Regions from separate parts of the Pseudogracilibacillus sp. SE30717A genome, predicted to be linked through region 2. Evidence: riboswitches for the same ligand, from Rfam matches in the RefSeq annotation. Region 2 holds a riboswitch; each other region holds the start of a gene.

Region 1 (4,905 bases), on a different contig from region 2:
TCCGCTGTTATCCGTCGCAAACCGCCGTTATTTCGGATGGAACCGCCGATATGTTTCCGCTCGCCGATATATTTCATTAACCGCCGTTACCCGGCTGTGACCGCCGATAAAAACAAAGTCCCACCGTTTTTCGTTTCAAACCGCCGATATGCTTCGACTCGCCGATATATTTCATCCCTCGCCGTTACCCCGGCTGTAACCGCCGATAAAAACAAAGTTCCGCCGTTATCCACCGCAAACCGCCGTAATTTCAGGTGGAACCGCTGATATGCTTCGACTCGCCGATATATTTCATCCCTCGCCGTTACCCTGGCTGTAACCGCCGATAAAAACAAATTCCCGCTGTTATCCGAAGCAAAGCGCCATTATTTCAGGTGGAATCGCCGATATATTTCATTAACCCCCGTTAACAAAGCTGTTCCCTTGAGTGGATAAGTTGTTATTAAATTTTCAATTACATGATTAACAGTATTTTCGTGATAAAATCTCGCGTTCTTTGACGAAGTTATCGGCGGCTAGGCATAATTTATCGGCGATTAACAGAATTTATGAGCGGAAGCACCAATTTTAATAGCGGTTATCAAATTATATCGGCGAATGAATAAATCGTATACAAACAATTCATTTAAAAATGTCTTCAAACTCGATTACAATAAACATAAAGTATTCGTTAAAGAAAGGGGCATGAAAATGAACGTATTGGTAGTAGGGGCAAACGGACAAATTGGAAAACAGCTTATTGACTTATTAAAAGAGAGTGAACATACTCCTGTAGCAATGGTACGGAAAAAAGAACAGGCAAATAAGTTTCAACAAGAAGGTGTTAAAGCAGTAGTGGCAGATTTAGAAGGTAGCGTTGAAAAGATAGCAAAAGCTGCTGCCGGCTGTGATGCAGTCGTATTTACTGCAGGGTCTGGAGGTCATACAGGTGCAGACAAAACTTTATTAGTAGATCTCGACGGTGCGGTGAAAACTATCGAGGCTACTGAGCAGGCAGGAATAAAGAGATTTGTTATGGTAAGTGCATTTCGGGCAAATAGCCGAGAGAAATGGAATGAAAAAATCCGTCATTATTATGTTGCTAAACATTATGCTGATAAAGAATTGTTAAGAAGTGGATTAACATATACGATTCTGCGACCAGGCGGTCTGACGAATGATCCAGGCACTGGAAAAGTCTTGATAGGTGAAAACCTATCCGAAAGCGGAACAATTTCGAGAGCTGATGTTGCTAAAATAGTTTTTTCCTGTTTGGATAATGAAAAAACGTTTAACTGTTCATTTGATGTATTAGAAGGGGAAGAAGCTATCGAGAATGCTTTAGAAAGATTATAGTAATATAAAAACTTAATGATATAATTAAGCTATTAACTGAATATAGGAGAAATAGGTGTAATAAAGAAATTATCTTTATTGCTTAAAAGGGAAACCGGTGAAAATCCGGTGCTGTCCCGCAACTGTGTATAGGAGCGATTCGAAATAATCCACTGTTTTCATATTTATGAAGACGGGAAGGATCGAAAAGCGATGATTATGAGCCAGGAGACCTGCCTATTTGATCTCGTACATCAGTTCCTACGGAGGATAGGAGGTGTTGGTAAAAGAGCGCGGTGTTTTTTAAATAAAGACGCCGAGGCTTATTTTGATTTGGATCATACACTTACGAACAACCTTCTTTTATAGGGAGGTTGTTTTTTTGTGGAAAAAGACTATGGAGGTGTTCAAATTGTACGGAACAGTCAATTACTTCATCGAGCGATTGCAGACAACAATAATGAATAGGCTTGTTATAGAAAAGAGTCTTTCATTAGAAGAAGGGTATACAAAATTTAAAAATGATATCCAAAAATTAGATGAAGCAAAAGAAGTGAAAGAGGCTTATTTAGTAAATTTAAACAAAGCATATGAAATCGTAAATGAACGTGTAGGTGGTCGCAAAGAAGATGAACTATTAGGAATGCTTATTTAAATTAGAAATTGGGGATGTCCAAAAAAACAAAAAGGACACCCCCTTTATCATTATTTTGCAGTTTTTTTCGCCGTTGTCGTTTTTTTCTTCGGTTTTGTTTTTTCTTTTTTTGCTTTATCCAAAGAGGCTTGGAGGGCATCCATTAAGTTTGTCACATTATCCGGCTTTTTCTTGTCAGTAACCGGTGTAGTCGTTTCTGTTTTCTTGTTTTCGATAATATCAAGTAAGGAGTCACGGTATTCATCTGTATATTTTTCAGGATCAAAAGCAGTTGTCAGTTGGTCGATTAATAATTTTGCGGTATCAAGCTCTTTTGTCACTATTTCTACTTTTTCCGGTATATTAGGTACATCCTTGATGTTTCTTACTTCATCTGGATAATGAATCGTTTCCACAACAAGTATGTTTTCATAGAAGCGAATGACTGCAAGCTGTTCTTTGGAACGAATCATCATCTTAGCTACCCCTATTTTACCCGTTTCTTCTAAAGCTGTACGTAATAGAGAATAAGCTTTTGAACCACCATCTCCAGGTGATAAATAGTAACTTTTTTCGAAATAAATTGGATCAATTTCTTCTAGTTTAACGAAATCAAGAATTTCGACAGCTTTATCACCTTGTTCTTTTTTTATTGCTTTTAAATCTTCTTCATCTAACATAACGAATTTGTCTTTCGTAATTTCATACGCTTTAACGATTTCTTCTTCTTCTACTTTTCGGTCGCAAACCGGGCATACTTTTTGATATTTAATAGGTGATTGACATTCTTTGTGAAGTTGTCTTAATTTCACATCTTTATTTTCTGTGGCAGCATGCATCTTTACAGGAATATTGACTAGTCCAAAACTTATGGTTCCTTTCCACATGGTATGCATGAAAAGACGCCTCCTTTTCAATTTAGTTTGTGTATGCTTTTGCATTTTTATCCTTTAAAAAGCACAACTTATTACTAAGAACTGAGGAGTGAAAATAAGATGGAATTAATGCAACCTATCCCAACAGCAAAAATAGTCCCGAAAAAAGATTGGATTTATGAAGTGAAATATGATGGTTTCCGTGCGTCTCTATTATGGAGCAAAAATAATATTCAAATTATTAGTAGGAACGATATAGATTTAACTGAAAATTTTCCAGAAATTTTAGCTTATTGTAAGAAAATTGAGCCGATACTTACTGAAAATTTACCTATTCAATTAGATGGAGAATTAGTTGTGTTAAATAATGCGTATCAAGCTAATTTTTCAGCTATACAAAAACGTGGTCGGCTAAAATTAAAAGAGAAAATTGACAAAGTTTCTATCGAGCGACCAGCTACATTTATTGCTTTCGATCTATTACGACAAGGTCAAAAAGATTACCGCCAAACATCCTTAAAAGAAAGAAAAAAACAGTTAGTAAATTTATTTAAAAAGCTAGAAGGAAAAGAGGATATGCCACTTCAAATGATTAAATCATATGAAAACTATGAGGAAATTTCAACCATTGTTTTTTACCATAAAGGTGAGGGCATTGTGGCAAAACGAACCTCAAGTTTATATGTACGTGGGAAAGCACATAGTGATTGGTTAAAAGAAAAAAACTGGCGAAAGATACATGTTTTTCTAACAGCATATGATTTAAAAAATGGTTATTTTCAAACCGGTATTTATAATCATGCGACAACAATTACTATTGGAAAATGTAAACATGGTTTAAGTGAAGAAGAAATGACGTCATTAAAAAAGGTGTTTATGTCAAACGGAGAGAAAGAGGAGCAAAAGGTCAAATTACCTCCAGCAATATGTGCCTCCATTAATACATTAGATTTACATGCAAATGAATTGCGAGAGCCGGAGTTTGCTGAACTACTTCCAACATTCGCACCGGAAGATTGTACGAAAGAAAGGTTGGAATTGGATTTAGCTATGCTGCCTGAAAAAGTAGATATATCAAACGAGGATAAAATTTTCTGGCCAACAAAAAGTCTCACAAAAGGAAATTTACTTGTCTATATACGAGAAATTTATCCATATATTATTCCGTACGTACAAAATCGAGCTCTTACTGTTATTCGCTGTCCGGATGGAATAGAGGAAAAATCTTTTTTTCAAAAAAATTTACCTAGTTATGCGCCTGATTATATTGACTATATGGAAGAAAAGGATAAACGGATTCAAATTTGTAATCAATTAGAGTCGCTTATATGGTTTGCAAATCATAGTGCGATAGAATATCATGTCCCATTTCAAACAATTGATAGCATGTATCCAAATGAAATTGTATTTGATTTGGATCCACCTAGCAGAGAACAGTTTGTTCTCGCAATTAAAGCATCAAAAATGATAAAACAGTTGTTAGACGGACTAGAACTCATTTCATTTATTAAAACTTCGGGAAATAAAGGGCTTCAAATTCATATCCCACTTCCAACTAATCGGTTAAGCTTTGAGCAAACTGCCATTTTCACGGAAACAATCGCAAAAATTGTCGTGAATGCAGCACCTGATCTTTTTACGATAGAACGTTTTAAAAAGAATCGCGGAGGACGTCTCTATATTGACTATGTCCAGCATGGAAAAAACAAAACGATTATCGCCCCTTATTCTCCTCGTAAAACAGAAGACGCAACTGTTGCAACACCATTATATTGGGAAGAAGTTTCTAAAAATTTAGAGCCGAACCAATTTACGATACAAAATGTTGTTGAACGAGTTAAAACATTGGGATGTCCTTGGATCTTTCATTTTGAAGCGGCAAGGGAACAAACGTTAACGAAAACACTCGATTTAATTCGGTCAAATTGACAGAAGAGAGAGAATATACTTTCAAAAAAAGTAAAACACTTTATAATACTATTAAAAAGGGGGGCGAAAAGATGGAATTTGATGTTATTGTCATTGGAGCAGGACTCGCTGGACTCGTAGCGACTACGGAAATTGCACAGAACGGGAAAAAAG
Region 2 (4,905 bases):
CATTAACGAAATAGATTGTTCCATATCCTGTTGCTTCCGTACGTCCTAAACTACCACCATAGTTTAGCCCTTTTCCAGTTAATACACCAGCATGATAGGCGCCTTGAAGACGTTTATATTGTCCGAACATATATCCAACTTCTCTTCTGCTGACACCAATATCTCCAGCTGGAACGTCAGTATCTGGTCCAATATGTTTATACAGTTCGGTCATAAAGCTTTGACAAAACCGCATAATTTCATTATCCGACTTACCCTTAGGATCGAAATCGGCGCCTCCTTTTCCTCCGCCAATCGCTTGACCAGTCAGTGAGTTTTTAAATATTTGGGTTAATGCTAAAAACTTCATTACACTTAAATTAACTGAAGGGTGAAATCGAATTCCTCCCTTGTAAGGTCCTATAGCACTGTTAAACTGAACCCGATATCCTCTATTCACTTGAACGTTGCCATTGTCATCGATCCATGGAACTCGAAATGAAATAATTCTTTCAGGTTCAATAATCCGTTCTAAAATATTAGCTTCTTTATATGTGCGGTTTTTCACAAAGACAGGTATAAGAGAATCAAAAAGCATTTTAGTAGCTTGTAAAAATTCTTTTTCATGCGGATCGCGAGCTTTCACTTTTTCATACGTACTATTCATATAATCTATAACAGCTTGCTCTTCTTTTGTACTATTTTCTTTCGTGTTTAACAATGATGATACCTCCTTTTCTAGCTAAGTAATTACCTCTTTTTATCTATTATTAAACAATAAGTCTAATTCTATAAGTTTTTACATAAGTATCCATATTTCTATTGTACAGAAATAAATCAATCTATACAATATTAATTATAGATATGACTTATGCTTTTATGAGATAATGGAAACAGAGGTGATTCGGATGGAACTAAGACAAATCAAATATTTTATGGAAGTTGCCAAAAGGGAACATGTAACAGAAGCAGCTAATAAATTACATGTAGCACAATCTGCTGTTAGCCGACAAATATTTAATCTAGAAGAAGAGCTCGGTGTTGATTTATTTATACGAGAAGGAAGAACGGTGAGACTGACCCGGATTGGAAAAGTTTTTTTAGAGCATATGGAACGAGCGATCAATGTAATAGATGACGCAAAACAAGTCGTCTCAGAGTATATTGATCCTGAAAAAGGGACTATCCATATTGGGTTCTCTGCAAGTTTAGCATCGTATATATTACCAACAGCTATTTACAACTTTCGAAAGCAATATCCTGATGTGAAATTTGAACTATATCAGGATTCACATAATGAATTAATTAATGCAGTGATAAAAGGGGATATAAATATTGCTGTTGTCGGTCCGTTACCGACAGATAAAGAGAAAATTAAAAGTAGTGTTTTATTTACAGAGGACATTGTCGCTTTATTACCATATAATCATCCACTTGCGAACCGTTCTTCATTAAAATTAATCGAATTAAGAGATGAGTCGTTTGTTTTATTCCCTGAAGGGTTTATTTTAAGAAAAGTAATTATGGAAGGCTGTATTCAGAGAGGTTTTCATCCTAAAGTCTCATTTGAAGGAAAAGATTTGGATGCGATTAAAGGTTTAGTCTCTGCAGGGTTAGGGGTAACGTTAATTCCAGAGGTAACAATAGTTGATTGTTTACCACGGGCAACCGTAAAAATTCCGGTAATTGAGCCAAGTTTAAAGCGTTCTGTTGGTGCAATTATTCCGAAAGAACGTGATTTACTACCAACAGAAAAGTTATTTTATGAATTTGTTAAAGCGTTTTTTACACGACTCGAACTTTATCAAAATTGATTGTAAAAAGATTGCTATCGAAATTTTTTTATGCTAGGATATTCAATATATAGTTAAACTCATAAAATTTAATACAATATATAGTTAATTAGGTGACACGAATGTGTTTTAAAAGGGAATCCAGTGCAATGCTGGAACTGCCCCCGCAACTGTAAATGTATTGAATAAGATAAGCAAACCACTGTACATTTTGTAAGCGTATGGGAAGGGATCTTATTCAGGTAAACATAAGTCAGGAGACCTGCCTTTTAACGAAGTTTCATTTCTCCGGGGTGAGGGATAATGGAGCGGCTGAACATTGAACTATTATTTGATTAGTTCGTTTACTGTCTTCTATTTGTTACATAAGCCGTTTATCCTATCCCGGGTAAATGGCTTTTTTATTTAGTATTCACTGTAAGTGACTTTAGGAGGAGATAGTATGGCAATTGCAAGTAAGCAAGCTAATGAAATAGAGAAGATTATTGAAACGGCTCATAAAGGTTTGAATTTGTCACTGAAAGAATTTACTGAAAAATCGCTTCGGTTGATAAATGAGAATACTAGTTTTGAAGAGAAGACAAATATTTTGATTAAAAATGCGTTAGAAAACATTAATGAAGCAAATCCGGATTGGACATTTCTTGCCAGCCAAATTTATTTACAGCAGCTTTATGAAAAAGCAGCGCAAAATCGGAAATATGATGCAACCGAGCGTTATGGCAGCTTTTATGAACTAATTAAATTACTAACTGATAAAGGGATCTACACACCAGCATTATTAGAAAAATACTCAGAAAAAGAAATTAATTATTTTAATGAACAGATTGATCCAGAAAAAGATAAACTATTTCATTATCTCGCGATCTATACATTAGCCACTCGTTATTTAGCAACTGACCATGATAAAAATGTCTATGAATTACCACAAGAGCGTTGGATGATCATTGCGATGCACTTAATGCAGGATGAAAAGAAAGAACATCGTAGTCAGTCAGTCCTTGAAGCATATTGGGCATTAAGTAATCTATATATGACGGTCGCCACACCGACCATGAATAACGCAGGAAAAACACATGGACAATTATCGAGCTGCTTTATAGATACGGTCGACGATAGTCTACAGTCTATTTATAATGTGAACACAGATGTTGCCCAGCTATCTAAAAATGGGGGCGGTATCGGTGTGTATATGGGGAAAGTCCGAGGACGTGGCAGTTCCATCAAAGGTTTTAAAGGCATGTCTAGTGGAGTTGTCCCTTGGATTCGTCAGTTAAACAATACTGCAGTTAGTGTAGATCAATTAGGGACAAGAAAAGGGGCTATCGCAATTTACCTTGATGTTTGGCATATCGATATTGAGCCTTTCCTTGACTTGAAATTAAATAATGGGGATGAGCGTATGAGAGCTCATGATATTTTCCCAGGTGTTTGTTTACCAGACTATTTCATGGAACAAGTTGAAAATAGAGGCGACTGGTATTTATTTGATCCTCATGAAGTAAGACAAGTGATGGGTTATTCCCTTGAAGATTTTTACGATGAAGAAAAAGGGAATGGAACATGGAGGAATAAATACCAGGAATGTATTGAAAATGAGCAGTTAACGAAGCGGAAGGTACCAGCTATTGAGATTATGAAGCGGATTATGGTTTCCCAGCTAGAAACCGGGACACCGTTTATGTTTTATCGTGATGAAGTAAACCGGAAAAACAATAATGATCATGAAGGAATTATTTATTGCTCTAATTTATGTACAGAAATAACGCAGAACCAGACGCCAACACAATTTCTAGAAGAATACATTGAAAATGACGATACGATTGTAAAGAAATATAAGACAGGTGACTATGTTGTTTGTAATTTAAGCTCTATAAACCTAGGACGAGCTGTTCCTGATAATGCCCTGGAGCGTCTTATCCCAATCCAGATAAGAATGTTAGATAATGTGATTGATATTAACACGCTGCCAATTAAACAAGCTCAGTTGACCAATCAGAAATATCGTGCTGTAGGACTAGGTACGTTTGGTTGGCATCATCTTTTAGCATTAAAAGGAATTGGGTGGGAAACGGAAGCAGCGTTAGAATTTGCAGATGAGCTGTATGAGAAAGTTGCTTATTTAACGATCAAAGCGAGTATGGAATTAAGTAAAGAAAAGGGAGCTTACCCTACATTTGAGGGCAGTAAATGGGAAACAGGCGCATACTTTACTGACCGGAACTATACAGATGATAAATGGAAAGAACTTCAATACGAAGTAAAAGCAAATGGGATGCGAAATGGCTACTTAATGGCAATAGCTCCGAACTCGTCAACGGCAATGATTGCTGGTTCAACAGCAAGTATCGATCCGGTTTTCCAAGTGTTTTATTATGAGGAAAAGAAAGACTTTAAAATTCCGGTAACAGCACCAGAATTAGATCATAAGACGTATAATATTTATCGCAGATCCGCATATATTGTCGATCAGCGCTGGTCAGTAAAGCAAAACGCGGTTAGACAGAAACATATTGATCAAAGTATTTCTTTTAATATGTATGTACCAAATACAATCAGGGCATCAGTTTTATTAGATCTGCATTTGCAAGCATGGAGAGAAGGATTGAAAACATCATATTATGTTCGTTCAACAGCAAATGATGTCGAAGAGTGTGAGTGGTGTCATTCATGAGATGTTTAGTTGCGTATCTTTCATATAGTGGGAACACAGAAGAGGTTGCTCAATTAATTAAGCAAAACTTAACTGAAAATAATATGGAAGTGGATATGCATGAAATAGGAATTGACCTGCCGATTGCTGATGTTTCAATCTATGATTATATTTTTATCGGAACATTTACATGGGATTATGGAAGTACTCCTGATGAGGTAAAAGATTTTATTTTAGAAGTAGGTTATAAACCAAATAATGTAGCAATTTTTGGTTCAGGAGATACTCAATTTGGCGGAGACACTTTATTTTGCAAAGCGGTAGACAAGTTAGCGGCCTTTTATAATAGTAAGTGGAATGGACTAAAAATTGAACAATCACCGCGTGGACATCAGGAAAAATATATTGAAATTTGGTTAGAGAGGGTGTTGGTAGATGCCAAAGCTGCTTGAGAGAGCAAAAACATTAGAACCACGCTTT
Region 3 (4,905 bases), on a different contig from region 2:
CTCGTACGGACCGTAGTACAAGCCCACCAATATTTGCAGCTGAAAGTGGCACGGTAGAAACAGCTGGTACATTAAATGGGTATGGAAATACAGTGATAATAAACCATGGAAATGGAATGAAAACTCTTTACGGTCATATGTCTTCGCTTACTGTCAGCTCAGGGCAGAAAATATCAAGAGGGGAACAAATTGGAGTAATGGGTGCTACAGGAAGATCAACAGGTATACATCTTCATTTTGAGGTTCATATCAATGGATCTATTCAAAACCCAATAAGCTATTTAAACTAAGAAAGCTTGTCAGGCATTTGGTCTGACAAGTTTTTTTAGTATGGAGGCAAGAAGGAAAAGAAGGAAAAGTTTCTGCTAAAAAGCTACTTATTTGAATACCTGAGCAAAAGGAAGGATTGTAAATTGTAAAATATTGTTTTATACTTATAACTAGTGTACTAAAAAAATTAATAGTTTGTGTTTTGGTTTTTTTGCATAAAGCAAAAAATTAAAAAGGAATCAGGTGAAAATCCTGAACGGACCGGCCACTGTAAATGGGAAGCTGCCCTTATAATGCCACTGGTTAAAAAACTGGGAAGGTAAGAGGTAAGCAAAGATCCATAAGTCAGGAGACTTGCCAAAGCATATATGCACTACACCTTCCAGGATAAAGGTTTGCATAAGAGCGGAATTTTCCTACTGTATTTACATGCATATATAGAATTTTCTATCAAACTCTTACCTTTTTCTGGAGGTAGGAGTTTTTTTGTTGAGCGAATGGTATTTTAAACTAAAGAAATAAACTAATAAATTTGATAAGGGGAGAGGAAACTTGAAAGTCATTCATAGAAAGTCGCAACGATGGTTATCGATATTTCTAGTATTTATATTATTCTTTGCATCTGTACCTACTTCAGCAGGAGCAACGAAAGACATTGATGCAAATGAAATCAATCAATTTGAAGTTGAAAATCAAGTAGAATTAAAGAATGAGGAAGAAGTAAATGTAGAAGCTGACCAATCTAATGAAGATATTAAAGAAGAAAAAGAAGACAATAGTGATGAAGAAAAAGACAAAGGTCTAGAATCCACAAAAGATAATAATTCTAAAAAGAGTGAAGAGAAAAATAAAGAAGAGTCGAACGATAATAATCTATCTAATGAAGATAAAGTAAAAGTTAAAAAAGAAGCTATAGAAGAAAACGATTCAAAGGATGAAGCAGAAAAGGAAGAGGACTTAGAAGATCGTAGTGCCGAAATTAAAGAAAAAGTTGAAATATCCGTTCAACATGCAACAGAATATTATAAAGACAACCCTCCAAATTATAAAAGTTATAAAGGATCGCATAGTGACTATTGGACCTATGCTGCATTGTGGGGAGCAGGACTAAAAAATTTAAGAAATGATATCCCTTGGGAATCTGAGGAATCTGCACCATGGGCACGACATACATACTGGTCACAAGGAAAAGATTCTAAAGTAACGAATTCAAACGAAGCTGCAGGAATTATAATTGGATCAATTCTACTAGAAAAAAATCCATATAGATTTGGCAATAGTAATGTCGTTGACGATTTAATAGCAAAGCAAAATAAAGAAAATGGTAATTTCTCTACGCTTTGGGGAGACCCTTGGGCAATGATCGCGCTTGATTTAATGGATGCAAAGTATGACAAAGAGAAGTTAATCAATTTCCTTTTATCTAAGCAATCAACTACAGGAATGTTTGGAGATGCAGATGCAACAGGATGGATTTTAACTGCATTAGCTCCATATTATAATGAACGACAAGATGTGAAAAATGCTATAAATGCAACTGTAGAATATATACATGAATATTATCAAAATAATAATGACGTTCCTGGACAAATGTTTGCAGCAAATTCTAACTCAACTGCTTCCATTATTATGGGGTTAGCAGCTAATGGGGAAAATCTATACAGTACAAAATGGACCACAGAAGAAGGTAATATTGTTGAACAATTCATCGATAATTATCAGCAAAAAAACGGATCTTTTTGGTGGCAAAAAGAACAAGCTGGGGCAATTGCAATGTCAACGGATCAATCTGTACTTGCTTTATCGACTGTTATACAAGGTGAGTCGATTTTTGTTCAATTAAAAGGTCACAGTCAAGGACTTAAAAAGAATACGACTGTTTCAGTCCGGGTTGAAGGAATAAATGAGACTAGTTATCCAGAACAAGACGTTCAAGTAGAAACATTTGCTGACAAACCAACTGCGTTAGAGGCAACTAAACAAGCTTTAAATGATGCAAGTATCCCTTTTGAAGACAGACATGGATACATTTCGAGCATTAAGGGAGACGAAGAAGCTTCTTTTGATGGTTGGGATGGTTGGCAATATATGGTTAATGATGTTTATCCCGATGTATATGCAGATGATTACGAAATAAAAGAAGGAGATAAAATTGTTTGGTTTTATGGAAATGTAGGTGATATTTACCAAGGAGTAGATGTTGCAGATGAAATCGAAAAACTAACATTAATTCCTGCAATCACTATTTCTTCAGAAATCTATGAAGATGAGGAAATCGAAGTTGAGGTTACTTCTACATATAATGTTTATGCAGAAGATTATAGTTTAGTAAAGGAAAACGAGAGAACAACGATCAAAGATGCCATTGTACATTTTAACGGGAAAACATACGCTACTGATGAAAATGGTATTGCAAAAATTCCAGCTGAAGATGTCAAAATAGGTGAATATGAACTGCAAGTAACGAAAGATATAGAAAACAGTTATCCGCGATTATTAAGACAATCGAAAAAGATTATAGTAAAAGAAAAACCAGACCCCAAAATAGATATAGATGGGTTTACAGATGGAGAAATAGTAAATCATTCTACAATAAACTTTTCCGTCTCAGCTAGAGATTATAAAAATAATGATATTGACCCTGTAGTTACATTAAATGAACAAAAAGTCACACCAGATAAAAATGGTACTTTTACAGTTGATTTAAATAAAGGCGAAAACATAGTAGAGATTATTGCTCGTGATGGGACTCGTGAAGTAAAAAAGGTATTTAAGATTACATTTGATCAACAAGAAGAGCAACAAAATCAGTTCATGGTAACACAATCGATTGTCATTTCCGGTAAAGAGATACCATTACCTGCTACGGAATTAGAAGTATACGAAGAGGATAATGTAATAGATGTATTAAAACGTGCTGCAAAAGAGCATAACATCCCAATTGAAGTGAAAGATTTAGGTTGGGGAGAATATGTAGCTAGTATTGCTAATGTTGCAGAGTTTGACCGTGGTGAACAAAGCGGTTGGATGTTTAGAGTAAATGGTAAATTCTCAGATGTCGGAGCAAGTGATGTTTATATAATTCCTGGTGATAAAATAGAATGGCTTTACACGTTGGATTATGGTAAAGACATAGGAGCAACAGAATTTGAACCAATTCGGGAACAAATGGAACCTATCATTGAAATCGATCATCTGCCTTCTGATTCACTTGTTAGAGATTCTAAACACACGATTAGAATTAGAGCGAACAGTTACTTTGGCACACCTCTGATACCAGTTGTAAAGTTAAATGGAAAAACAGTTGAGCGACAATCAGTGTCTAAACTTTCTCAAACAGATGTATCTAATGGTGAATCGGATGAACCATTTGTCTATCAATTAGAGTTTATTGAGGGTACAAATAGTATTGAAATAGAAGCAACGGATGCAGGAAAAAGAAAAACAGTTGAAAGATATGAATACACGTATATTCCACAAGATAAAGAGATAGAAAAAACGAATCCTCGATTAAACATAGAAGGGGTAAAAAATAATTCAATCGTTTATACACCGTCATTACGTTTGACCGTCTCTGCAGAAGACTATATGTTCAACCCATTAAGGCCATTAATCGAATTAAATGGGAAACAGATAGAGCAAAAGAAAGATGGTCAGTACGAAATTGAGTTAAAAAAAGGTGCAAACAAGATCGTAATTAGAGCGATAGATGAAGATGGTAGAGAAACGACTAAATCTTTTCTAGTAACATATATGGCTAATGACGAAGATAAGGCATATAAAGAACATGTTGAAAAAGCTATTAAAGAAGTAAGCAAACATATTCTTTCAAATGGGATTACAACAGAATGGCAAGCAATCGGTCTTGATAGAGCAGGTTATGCTGATCAACCACAATTTAAAGCATATCATGGTATTTTTGAACAAAATCTACAAGAACAAGTAATCGATAAATTAGGAACTGGAAGACTATTAATTACGGATGTAGAACGTTTAGCAATTGCTTCATTCGCAGTAGGAAAAGACCCGACAAATATCAATGGATTAAACCTTATTGAGAAAATATACAATAGTGAGGATGCAAGGGATGGAAGTAATAGCTTAACATTTCAAGGAAACAATGGAATTTTGTTTGCTCTAATTGCACTAGACACTAAAAACTTTGATATACCTAAAAATGCAACATGGACACGGGAGAAGTTGATTGAAGAGCTTTTACAAAATCAACGAGATGATGGGGCATGGAGCCTAACAGCAACCTCTTCAAAACAAGAAAACGCAAGCTTTGATATAACGGCTATGGCATTAACTGCTTTAGCACCATACAATAATAGTGATTATCCAGAAGTGCAAGAAGCAATTAGAAGAGCTGTAGACTTTTTATCAACCAGTCAAGACGAATCCGGAGGTTTCTCTGACGATTTTGTTGGTGGTGTTTCTAGTGAAACAACTGCTCAAGTTATCATTGGTTTAACAGCAAACGGTATTGATCCACGTAGTGATCAATTTACAAAGCAAGACATTAATTTATTAGATCATTTACTTAAGTTTCAAGCAAAAGATGGAGGTTTTACACATCTATTAGGGGACGAAAATTCAAACCCAATGGCTTCAGAGCAGGGTCTGCAAGCATTA
Region 4 (4,905 bases), on a different contig from region 2:
CATTAGAATTATCATTTGAATATAGTAGTCCTTGATCGACAAAATCATGTATGTAAGTATAAAATCGTTCCTTCGATAAATCTTTATAAATACCGTAAAAAGAGGTTAAATCATAAAGTTGTGCATCTTGAATCGTCTGTATGGATTGCTTTCCTTGCAGTAAATAATATACAGCAGAAATAGAACGATCTTTTTGCATTCTTAAGTAGCATGTCAATAAAATATGCGCAAACAACAACCAGACCTCCTCTTAGCTTTGAGTATATTTTACTATATGTTATCCAAACTTCAAAACTTCTTCATTTGATTTCCTAAGTCACTTTCAGTTATGAAATTGATCCTACTGACAAAACTTTCTCTTAAATAAAAAAGAACTCATCCTCGGATGAGTTCCAAATATGAATTATTTCATTAATTGTTGTTGAATAGGAAATCGATTTTTCGCATACTTTTTTAATAAATGTGTAATGATCGGATACAATAACATAATAAAAATTACATTACCTATTGCGTGATACGTATCAAATGGCAGCCCTACAATATAATATGGCCAGAACTTTCCTGCTACTTGATACGTTGTCAGAGAAATGATAACCCCGTAAAAATATCCACTCAAAATACCTATTAAACCGATAACAGACAATGGGATTCGCGGGAAGTATTTTCCAATTATACCACTAATAACTCCAATTAATCCCCATGAAATCACTTGCCAAATTGTCCAAATACCCATACCTAATAAGATATTTGATAAAAATGTAATAATTAACGCGAGTATTAGAGCGGATCCCGGACCAATTAAAATTCCACAAATAATAATTAATGCTGTGACAGGTTGCACATTAGGTATAAAAGCAAGTACAGAACGACCGACAATGCCTAATGCGGCAAATATTGCAAGTAAGGTTAGTTTATATGTATTCAAAACGGTTTATTCCCACGCTTGTAAATCAAAAACAACGTGGTCTCCATCTTCTAATTCATACTCTGTAGCACCAACCATCGCCATTTCATCATTCACAAAATACATCCAAGCTTTTTGTTCATCTTCTTCCGGTGCTACACCGTCGATGGAATTAATAAATCCGCCATCTTCTTCAATATCAAAATTTTCCTTCATTACATCCATTAGAATCTCATTCTCTTCAATTTGAATTTCTTTTTCTGATAGTATTTCTTTTCCTTCATCTTTAGATATAGTGACAAGAACTTGAGTCTCTTGTACTTCTTCTGTCTCTTGATTCGCATTTTCTTCCTGTGTTGTATTTGCGCTATCATTGGAACAACCAATAAGTAAAAATAATGTACTCACTACTGTAAAAATAGAAACCAACCATTTCTTCATTTTAATACTCTCCTTTTTTAGACATAAAAATTAGAAGTACGTTTTCCTTCGAAACGACATTCTTTTTTAGAATTAAGGCAGGTATTCTGACTTCGTAATTCATCCTACTCCAAGCACCTTCCCGTATAATACAGTGGTTTTTCGCTTGTTTCGTCCTTACTTACAGTTGCGAGGACAGTTCTAGATTTTCACTAGATTCCCTATTATGCACAAGTGCACCTTAATTCTTTCCTTGGTATTTAATTTTATTGTGGAATTTTAAAACTGAATGTTGTACCTTCATTTACCTTACTTTTAACTTGAATCGTTCCTTCATGAGCTGAAACAATATGTTTGGCAATTGCAAGACCAAGTCCTGTACCCTTTTTCTTCTTATTCCTAGTCCGAGATTTATCGGCCTTATAAAAACGTTCGAAAATAAATGATAAATCTTCTTCAGGAATACCGCTACCATTATCTTCGACTTCAACATAAAAGTAGCCGTCTTTGGAACGAACAAGAATATGAACAAAACCATCTGGCTTCGTATGTCCCAGTGCATTGTCAATTAAATTAGTGAAAACTTGTTCAATTCTATCTTGGTCAATTGTAATGATATTCTTTTCAATCTCTTTTGTCAATCGTAATTGAATATTATTTTCATCTGCCATTCCAATGAATTTTTTATAAATTCGTTCAATAAATTGTTCTACATCAATAGATTCTAAGTTTAATTCAATATGGCCTGCTTCCATACGTCCAATATCTAATAATTCATTTACTAGACGTCCCATTCGAAGAGATTCTTCATGAATAATACTTGCGAGTTCATTTTTTTCAACTGTAGACTCGGCAATATCATCAACAATAGCCTCACTATAACCTTGCATTAACGCAATAGGCGTTCTTAATTCATGAGAGACGTTTGAAATAAAGTCTTTTCGTAATTTATCTAACTGCCGTTCTTCGGTCATATCTCTAATAACGGCTACTGCTCCGCGTACATATGAATTATCATATAATGGGGTCATAATCATTACCCAATCTCGACCTTGTAAATTGAGTTCTTGCAAAACTTCTTTTTCTTCTTTGATAACTTTTTGAAGAATTAATTGTAAGTCATCAGGAAGTTGGTCCTCATATTCATCAAAGCGAACATTATTTTCAAAATACCAATCTTGTATAAATTGTTCAGCAGGCGGGTTAATAACAATGATTTTACCTTCTCGTGTTAATGTAATTACCCCATCGGCCATCGAATTTACAATACTTGTTAACTGCTCTTTCTCTTGTCGAAGTGCATTGATATGGAAATTAAGCTGTTTACCCATTCGATTAAATGCAATTGCTAATTCACCAATTTCATCGTGGGTTAAAACAGGTAATTTAGTATTAAATTCACCTTTCGCTAAATCAATTGCTGCCTTCCTCATTTGTATTAATGGAGCAGTAATTCTTGTAGACAGGAAGAATGCAAAAATAGTTGTTAGCAGAATGGCAATCGCTGCTGCGACAAAAATTATTTTTGTCGTTTCCGCTTTCGTCTGATTTATTACGTCTAGTGACTGAAATACAAAGATTGCTCCGCCTTTATGAGGGATTGGAGTCCCAATGACCATTATTTCTGTTTCGTCTTCTAGAATGGTCATTTTTTCATTGTAAGGTGTATGCTCAGTAATAGCCTTCATTAAACTAGGATTGTTTTCAGGTGATATAGCATCTAGATTTAACAAATGTTGATTCGTTGTCTCAGATGCCCATATCTCCCCATCTTCAAAATAAATTATAACTCTACTTGTAGGATCTTTTACTCGCTCAACCATTTCAGTTATCAATGGTTTTTCATCATGTTCTTCTACTAACATGGACATTTTAGAGGCAGATTGCACCATTGCTTTTTCGGCTTCTTGCACGTGAAAACCTTCAAAAAATTCTAATAATAATATGGTAAGGATAAATAAGACAAAAGAAACTAGCAATAATATCGTTATTGCTAGTTTTCCTACTACACTACGCCAAAACATTACTTATCCTCTACCTCAAGTTTATATCCGATTCCCCATACTGTAACGATCATTTTAGCAGCTTCTTTCGATATGCTCGTTAACTTTTCACGTAACCGTTTAACATGCGTATCGACTGTTCTAAGATCGCCAAAGAATTCATACTGCCATACTTCTTTTAAAAGGTCTTCACGTTTGTAAACTTTGTCAGGTGATTGAGCTAAAAATACAAGTAATTCATACTCTTTTGGAGTTAATTGTACTTCTTGGTTATTTGATGTAACACGGTAAGCATCTAAATCTATTGTTAAATGTGGAAAAACTATTAAATTATTTGTATGTGAAGCCCCGTCTTGGAGTGCAGTACTACTTGTCCGTCGCAAAACAGCTTTGACTCGCAAAACAACTTCTCTTGGACTAAAAGGCTTTACAATATAGTCATCTGCACCTACTTCGAAGCCTTGCACTCTATTTGATTCTTCACCCTTAGCCGTTAGCATAATAACTGGAGTCATTTTTTCTTTACGCAATTCTGTACATACTTCAATGCCATCCATTTCAGGCATCATTATGTCTAATAAAATAACATCATAATCATTTTCCAACGCCAAATCTAAGGCTTGCCGGCCGTTTTCTGCTTCTTCAACGATAAAATTATCTCGCTCTAAATACATACGTATTAATCTTCTGATTCGTTCTTCATCATCGACAACTAACACTTTCTGATTATCGTCCATTTGAAAAACCCTCCTCTTTCACCTAGCTACACTTTAGTATAATTGAATTTCTGTTAAAAGTATAAATTTTATATCCAATTAGTAATTTTTATGAGCTTACGCATATGAATGCAGTCCGGCTAAGATAAGGTTAACAACGATAATATTAAACATGATAATTGCAAACCCTATTACAGCTAACCAAGCGGATTTTTCTCCATGCCAACCTCTTGATAGTCTTAAGTGTAGGAAAGCAGCATAGAAGAACCAAGTGATAAGAGCCCATACTTCTTTAGGGTCCCATCCCCAGAATCTGTCCCAAGCAATTTGGGCCCAGATTGCAGCAAAAATGAGTCCTCCTAACGTAAACAATGGGAATCCGATTGCCACTGAACGATACATTATTTCATCAACGAGATGCGGTTTAACATTTTTCAAAAATGGTTGAACCCATGCCCCAATTCTTTTTCGTAAGACAAGTCGGATTAATCCATATAAGATGCTACCTGTTAAAAATGACCAAATTAATGTATTTAATTTTTTTGGAGCATCTTTTCCTTGCATCCAATCAGGAGCATTAAATAATGGTGACATTTTATCTTCGGTCAATAACTCTCCACCTTTTGGTCCGGCTATTGCAGGTAAGTGATAATCCATTTGAACAACTCTACCGTCTTTAGGAACTTCAAACGACGCGTTATAATCCATGGCATTAAATGTAGTTGTAGTAATGATAAATCCTAAAGCAACAATCAAGGAATAGAGAATTATTTCTAACCATAATGTTTTTTTGTTAAAAATTGTCTGGTCAATCTGTTTGATCAAATAAATTAATCCCGCAACGAAACTGACCGCTAAAACC

What was found. Region 2 has a riboswitch for cobalamin ahead of SPD48_RS01470 (ribonucleoside-diphosphate reductase subunit alpha). Riboswitches for the same ligand answer to the same signal wherever they lie in the genome.
Region 1: it holds a riboswitch for cobalamin, as region 2 does, so the genes downstream of both, SPD48_RS07730 (hypothetical protein) here and SPD48_RS01470 (ribonucleoside-diphosphate reductase subunit alpha) in region 2, are expected to answer to the same signal.
Region 3: it holds a riboswitch for cobalamin, as region 2 does, so the genes downstream of both, SPD48_RS07515 (DUF4430 domain-containing protein) here and SPD48_RS01470 (ribonucleoside-diphosphate reductase subunit alpha) in region 2, are expected to answer to the same signal.
Region 4: it holds a riboswitch for cobalamin, as region 2 does, so the genes downstream of both, SPD48_RS03290 (DUF4430 domain-containing protein) here and SPD48_RS01470 (ribonucleoside-diphosphate reductase subunit alpha) in region 2, are expected to answer to the same signal.

Annotation. Positions count from the first base shown of each region.
Region 1 covers NZ_JAXHDF010000004.1:150,721-155,625, reverse strand. The annotation lists gene SPD48_RS07740 (hypothetical protein) at 87-233, opposite strand; gene SPD48_RS07735 (SDR family oxidoreductase) at 691-1,335, shown strand; cobalamin riboswitch at 1,372-1,569, shown strand; gene SPD48_RS07730 (hypothetical protein) at 1,697-1,969, shown strand; gene ku (non-homologous end joining protein Ku) at 2,020-2,844, opposite strand; gene ligD (DNA ligase D) at 2,944-4,752, shown strand; gene SPD48_RS07715 (FAD-binding dehydrogenase) at 4,824-4,905, shown strand, end outside.
Region 2 covers NZ_JAXHDF010000001.1:326,441-331,345, reverse strand. The annotation lists gene gdhA (NADP-specific glutamate dehydrogenase) at 1-646, opposite strand, end outside; gene SPD48_RS01475 (LysR family transcriptional regulator) at 888-1,793, shown strand; cobalamin riboswitch at 1,867-2,056, shown strand; gene SPD48_RS01470 (ribonucleoside-diphosphate reductase subunit alpha) at 2,215-4,446, shown strand; gene SPD48_RS01465 (flavodoxin) at 4,443-4,877, shown strand; gene SPD48_RS01460 (ribonucleotide-diphosphate reductase subunit beta) at 4,861-4,905, shown strand, end outside.
Region 3 covers NZ_JAXHDF010000004.1:98,001-102,905, reverse strand. The annotation lists gene SPD48_RS07520 (murein hydrolase activator EnvC family protein) at 1-290, shown strand, start outside; cobalamin riboswitch at 457-646, shown strand; gene SPD48_RS07515 (DUF4430 domain-containing protein) at 823-4,905, shown strand, end outside.
Region 4 covers NZ_JAXHDF010000002.1:109,979-114,883, reverse strand. The annotation lists gene SPD48_RS03300 (helix-turn-helix domain-containing protein) at 1-235, opposite strand, end outside; gene SPD48_RS03295 (ECF transporter S component) at 404-925, opposite strand; gene SPD48_RS03290 (DUF4430 domain-containing protein) at 932-1,345, opposite strand; cobalamin riboswitch at 1,405-1,583, opposite strand; gene SPD48_RS03285 (ATP-binding protein) at 1,591-3,348, opposite strand; gene SPD48_RS03280 (response regulator transcription factor) at 3,348-4,064, opposite strand; gene ccsB (c-type cytochrome biogenesis protein CcsB) at 4,161-4,905, opposite strand, start outside.